Linked DNA regions of Labrenzia sp. PHM005. Each later gene encodes a partner of the first gene's protein in a complex. Links are inferred from orthologs where the notes say so. Each region holds a gene or a part of one and is shown on either strand. Other genes may lie near its edges. The genes, in order: accB and accD.

What was found.
Region 2: the proteins of accB (region 1) and accD are in contact, whole or in part, in a solved structure (PDB 8UXZ), measured with the Escherichia coli proteins. The link is inferred for Labrenzia sp. PHM005 from one-to-one orthologs.

What each region holds. Positions count from the first base shown.
Region 1 is NZ_CP041191.1:3,481,534-3,484,588, reverse strand. What follows is about bases 112-2,841. They hold accB (acetyl-CoA carboxylase biotin carboxyl carrier protein), read left to right. Parts: upstream 112-1,098; coding sequence 1,099-1,584; downstream 1,585-2,841. Other genes in these bases: accC (acetyl-CoA carboxylase biotin carboxylase subunit), read left to right, coding at 1,600-2,841; FJ695_RS15805 (DsbA family protein), read left to right, coding at 112-808. Outside these bases: more of FJ695_RS15805, read left to right, coding at 32-111; more of accC, read left to right, coding at 2,842-2,946; FJ695_RS15790 (hypothetical protein), read right to left, coding at 2,990-3,055. UniProt on the Escherichia coli protein: This protein is a component of the acetyl coenzyme A carboxylase complex; first, biotin carboxylase catalyzes the carboxylation of the carrier protein and then the transcarboxylase transfers the carboxyl group to form malonyl-CoA.
Region 2 is NZ_CP041191.1:907,371-910,589, forward strand. What follows is about bases 326-3,219. They hold accD (acetyl-CoA carboxylase, carboxyltransferase subunit beta), read left to right. Parts: upstream 326-1,239; coding sequence 1,240-2,199; downstream 2,200-3,219. Other genes in these bases: trpA (tryptophan synthase subunit alpha), read left to right, coding at 326-1,058; FJ695_RS03895 (folylpolyglutamate synthase/dihydrofolate synthase family protein), read left to right, coding at 2,339-3,219. Outside these bases: FJ695_RS27945 (hypothetical protein), read left to right, coding at 1-56; more of trpA, read left to right, coding at 225-325.

The DNA.
Region 1 (3,055 bases):
GCCTTGGACGCCGCAGTTTCAGGAGCAACACATGAACCGTAATTCGACATTCTGGCGCCTACCATTGGCACAATGTGCTGCGTTGGTGGCCCTGCTCTTTTCCATTTTGAGCACGCCAGTGGTTGCCCAGGACATTGATCGTGGCGAAATCGAGAATATCGTTCGCGACTACCTTCTGAAGAATCCGGAGATCATTACAGAAGCTCTCGCAGAGCTGGACAGACGTGAAAAGGCAGCAGAAGAAGCCGCCCGCCGGGAAGTCCTGACCAGCAGCTCCGATATTCTCTACAACTCCACACGTCAGGTTGTTCTAGGGAACCCGACCGGATCGGTCACATTGGTCGAATTCTTCGATTATAACTGCGGCTACTGCAAACGGGCCTATGGTGACATGGTCCGCCTGATGGAAGAAAATCCAGACCTACGCGTGGTATTGAAGGAATTCCCGGTATTGGGACAGCCGTCCGTTGAAGCTGCTCAGGTGGCTGTAGCGGTGAATGAGGTCGCTCCGGACAAATATGGCGCCTTCCATGAAGCCCTGATGATGCGCCGCGGCCAGGCCAACCGGGCCAGCGCCCTAGAGGCAGCAACCAACGCCGGTATTTCCGAAGAAGCACTTTTGGAGGCTATGAGCACTGATGTGGCAGGCCAGACAATCGAAGAGGTCTACACGCTCGCCAACCGCCTTGGACTGACTGGAACACCATCCTATGTCGTTGGCGAGGAAGTCATCATGGGAGCTGTTGGCTACGACCAACTCAGCGCAAAACTGACCGACTTAAAGAATTGTGGTCAAACAACCTGTTAATCAAGCGGCTTTGAAACCGGAAATCTTTAGTTTTGACGCGGTTTCAGGGGTTTTCCTGACCCCTTTGAATGCCTATAAGAAGCTTGGTCCGGTTTCGTAGGGAAATCAGACAAAGTATCTAGATCCGCTTTACAGTTCGGCGGAGCAATAAGCGTGTTGCTGCTTAGCTAATATCTGGCCGTACTGACCTTTTGGGGTTGGCGCGGCCAAAATTGCGACTTGGAACAGATCGCCAATCAGTTTCCTGCAAGCGAACGCTTCTTGCGGCCCGAGTACGAGAGCCAGAAGACATGAATAAAGATAACAAGAGTTTCGACACGGCGCTGATCCGCGATTTGGCCGTTTTGCTTGATGAGACCAATCTGACCGAAATCGAACTGGAACAGGGCGAGACCCGTATCCGGGTCGCCCGTGAGATTTCGTTTACAGCCCCAGTCAGTGTTGCAGCTCCCGCAGCAGCGCCAGCACCGGTTGCCCCAGTTGCAGCTGCTGCACCGGCTGCAACCGCAGCTCCCGCCCCGGCCGCCGACGCGTCCAGCCATCCGGGCACCATCACCTCACCGATGGTTGGAACTGCCTATCTGGCGGCAGAACCGGGCGCAGCCCCGTTCATCCAGGTTGGCGACAAAGTCGCAGAAGGCCAGTCGATCCTGATCATTGAAGCCATGAAAACGATGAACCATATCCCGGCGACCAAAGCTGGCACGGTCAAGCAGATCCTCGTGGAAGACGCCCAGCCGGTGGAATTCGGCGAACCGCTCATTATCGTCGAATAAGGAGCCGTTCCGGCCATGTTCTCCAAAATCCTTATCGCGAACCGCGGCGAAATTGCCCTGCGCATCTTGCGTGCTTGTAAAGAGCTTGGCATTTCCACGGTCGCAGTTCATTCCACCGCGGACGCCGACGCCATGCATGTTCGCCTGGCTGATGAAAGCGTCTGTATCGGTCCTCCGGCCGCACGCGACAGCTATCTGAACATTCCGCAGCTTCTCGCCGCCTGTGAAATCACCGGCGCGGATGCGGTTCATCCGGGCTACGGCTTCCTGTCCGAAAACGCGCGGTTTGCGGAAATCCTGGAAGCTCATGACATTGTCTTCATTGGCCCAACCTCCGATCACATCAAGATCATGGGCGACAAGATCCAGGCGAAACAAACCGCCAAGGACCTCGGAATTCCGGTGGTTCCAGGATCTGATGGCGAAGTGACAGCGGCTGACGATGCCCATGCGATTGCGCGGGAAATCGGCTTCCCGGTTCTGGTGAAAGCAGCAAGTGGCGGCGGCGGCCGCGGCATGAAAGTTGCGCTGACCGAGGCCGATCTCGATACGGCCCTGTCTACGGCCCGCTCCGAGGCAAAAGCCGCATTCGGCGACGATGCCCTCTACATGGAAAAATATCTCGGCAAGCCGCGGCACATCGAGATCCAGGTTCTGGGGGACGGTCAAGGCAATGCAGTTCACTTGGGTGAGCGCGACTGTTCCTTGCAACGCCGACACCAGAAAGTTCTGGAAGAAGCCCCTTCCCCGTGCCTCAACCCGGAACAGCGCGCTGAGATTGGCGAAATCGTTGCCAATGCCATGCGCAAGCTGAAATACCGCGGCGTCGGTACGGTTGAGTTCCTCTACGAAAACGGCGAGTTCTATTTCATCGAAATGAACACCCGCCTGCAGGTGGAACACCCGGTCACGGAAATGATCACTGGCATCGACCTTGTCAATGAACAGATCCGGATTGCGGCTGGTGGCACCCTGGACATGAGCCAGGATGACATTTCCTTTGACGGTCATGCGATCGAGTGCCGCATCAACGCGGAAGACCCGGTCACCTTCGCACCGTCACCGGGCACGATTACCTATTACCACCCGCCGGGCGGTCTGGGCGTGCGCGTCGATTCAGGCGTTTATCAGGGTTACAAAATCCCGCCCTATTACGACAGCCTGATCGGCAAGTTGATCGTACACGGCCGCAACCGCGTCGAATGCATGATGCGCCTGCGCCGGTGCCTCGACGAGTTTGTCGTCGACGAAATCAAGTCGACCATTCCGCTGTTCCGCAATCTGGTTGAAAACCAGGATATCGCCAACGGCCAGTACGACATTCACTGGCTGGAGAAATACCTGGCGGACAAATCGAAATGACAAAGGGGCGGCAACGCCCCTTTTTCTTTGGTCTTGAATAAAGTCAGATAAACCCCAAGATCGCTGCCGCCAATGCGTTGTCGTTGGTAGCGACGACACACGGTGTTCC
Region 2 (3,219 bases), 2.6 Mb from region 1 along the record:
TGGAGCGCAACGATATCGCAACCCATCTCTACAACAAGTACTTCGGCAACCGCTGATCCGATAGGACTGCGCGAAACGCCCGAAATTGCCGCGACGTCGACAATATGCAGCTTCTGAAAGCCATATCGGCAGTTCTTTGATTGACATCCCCTTGCCCGCTCCCCTACATCGCTTGGATGTTTTGCAGACGGACCCGTCTGCTGTATGGGCAAGAGGACAGCTGAATGACGGAAACGCGTATCGATCGCCGGTTTAAAGCCTGTGCCGAAGCGGGCCGCCCCGCATTGGTCACCTTTATTACAGCTGGCGACCCGGACCTTGAGACGTCACAAGCGATCTTGAATGCCCTCCCGGCCGCCGGTGCCGATGTGATAGAACTGGGCATGCCGTTCTCCGACCCAATGGCTGAAGGTATTCCGATCCAGCTCGCCAACCAGCGTGCGCTCGCCGCCGGGCACACAATGGATAAAACGCTGGACATGGTCCGCGCGTTTCGTAAACAAGATCAAGACACGCCGATCATTCTGATGGGCTACTACAATCCGATCTATGTTCGTGATCCGGTGAAATTCGTTCAGGTCGCCAAGGACGCCGGTGTTGACGGCTTCATTATTGTCGACGTGCCTGCTGAAGCGGATGACGAGTTCTGCATTCCAGCTCTGGACGCCGGACTGAACTTCATTCGTCTGGCAACCCCCACCACCGATGACAAGCGCCTGCCGGCCGTTCTGGCCAATACCTCCGGTTTCGTCTATTACGTCTCCGTGACCGGTATTACGGGCGCAAAAATCGCTGATACGGGCCGCGTTACGGCCGCTGTCAACCGGATTAAGGGTCATACGGATCTGCCGGTTGCGGTCGGATTTGGCGTCAAAACCGCAGAACAGGCTGCAGACATCGGCAAGGACGCGGACGGCGTCGTGGTCGGTTCTGTTCTTGTAAATGCAGTCAAGGACAGCCTGGATGCTAACGGAAAGGCAACGGACCGGACCGTAAAAGCGGTCGCCGATGTGGTTGCTGACCTGGCTTCTGGGTGTGCGCGGGCCCGCGCGGCCTAAAGCTAGATCAGCGGCTTTTCAGGTTGAATCGCTTGAACAGCCAAAAGCTGATCGATTTTAAGGTGGTAGAGCATCTTGTCTGCGTTCGCCTGAACACAGGATGCTCTAGGCCTTAAAAATGTACCTTTTCCAGCGGACACAGTCCGTTGTTGTGTAACTTTAGTAGACGGACGCGTTTGACGTGAACTGGATCAACTCAATTGTGCGCCCCAAGATCAGTGGTCTTTGGAAGAAGCGCGAAGTTCCGGAAAACCTCTGGATCAAATGCCCTGAAACGGGCGAAATGGTGTTTCACCGGGATCTCGAGGCCAATCTTTGGGTCATTCCAAGTTCTGGCCACCATATGCGTATGCCGGCACGCAAACGGTTGGACTCCTTCTTTGATGAAGGCAACTACACGCGCCTCGAAACACCGGATGTTACCGCCGATCCGCTCAAGTTCCGCGACAGCAAACGCTATACCGACCGGTTGAAGGATGCCCGTTCCAAAACCGGCGAAGAAGAAGCCATTCATGTAGCGCAAGGCAAAGTCAACGGTATGGACCTGACCGTTGCCATTCAGGATTTCGCCTTTGTCGGTGGATCTTTGGGCATGGCCGTTGGCGAAGCCATCCTTTCCGGAATGATGAAGGCGGTTGAAGACAAAACACCTTTTGTGATGTTCGCAGCTTCCGGCGGTGCGCGCATGCAGGAGGGGATCTTGTCGTTGATGCAGATGCCGCGCACCACAGCTGGTATCCAGATGTTGCGCGAAGCCGGCCTGCCATACATCGTGGTTCTGACCAACCCGACAACCGGGGGTGTCTCAGCATCTTATGCGATGCTCGGTGATGTGCACATTGCAGAGCCGGGCGCCATGATCGGTTTTGCCGGCCGCCGCGTCATTGAACAGACCGTGCGGGAAAAGCTGCCGGACGACTTCCAGACCGCTGAGTACCTACTTGATCATGGCATGGTCGACATGGTTGTGCCGCGTCAAGAAATGAAAGACACGATTTCCCGGGTTTGCGGTATCTTGATGAAACGCGAAGTCGAATTGCCAACAGTGGCGTTGGAAGCCCCGAAGGCTGAAAACAACAACGTGGAAGAGCCGACGCAGGACACCCAAGAACCGGAAAAACAGCCTGAAGTCGCTGAATAAGTGTAAGAATCTGACTGGCTGATGTCGCTTTTCAGCCATGGTCAGTCAGATCCGGGTGCTTTTTCGATTTCGCCTGCTGCTATGTCCTGCAGATGGCAAATAGCTAAAGCACGAAGTACAGGACCCTGCGGAGGGCCCCTTGGATCAAATCACAAGAATACTCGACCGGCTGCTAGCGCTGCATCCCAAAGAGATTGATCTCTCCCTGGGACGTATGCACCGCTTGCTCGACGCGCTCGGCTCGCCCGAAAAACGCCTACCACCGGTCATTCATATCGCCGGTACCAATGGTAAAGGCTCGGTGACGGCAACGTTGCGCGCCATTCTGGAAGCCTCCGGAAAACGCTGTCATGTCTATACGTCCCCGCATCTGGTCTCTTTCAACGAGCGGATCCGCCTGGGAACAGACGGAAAATACGTTTCTGATCCAGTGCTCTTTGATGCCTTGCAACGCTGCGAAGAAGCCAACGGCGGCGAAGAAATCACCTTTTTTGAGATCACAACGGCAGCGGCATTGTTGCTCTTTGCCGAACATCCGGCCGATGTCGTCCTTCTGGAAGTTGGCCTGGGCGGACGCTTAGACGCCACTAATGTCATCAATGAGCCGTTGGTGTCGGTGATCACGCCTGTCTCCATGGATCATGAGAAATTCCTCGGTGACGATCTCACCGTGATTGCAGCCGAAAAAGCAGGCATCATCAAACCGGGGGTTCCGGTGGTATCCGCTGAACAGGATCCGGACGTGCTCAAGGTGATCGAACGCCAGGCCGCGAGAAACAAAACCCGTGTCGATGTCTTTGGTCAGGACTTTGTTTCCCAGCTGGACCAAGGACGGATGACCTTTCAAGACGAAGACGGATTGCTGGATTTGCCGCAACCGGTTCTTGGCGGAAGCCACCAGTTCGCCAATGCTGCTCTGGCGATGGCCGCACTCAAAACAACGGGGTTGCTGCCAGACGAAGATGTCATCAGCACTGGGCTTAAATCCGTCAATTGGCCTGGTAGACTGCAGCCGCTTAC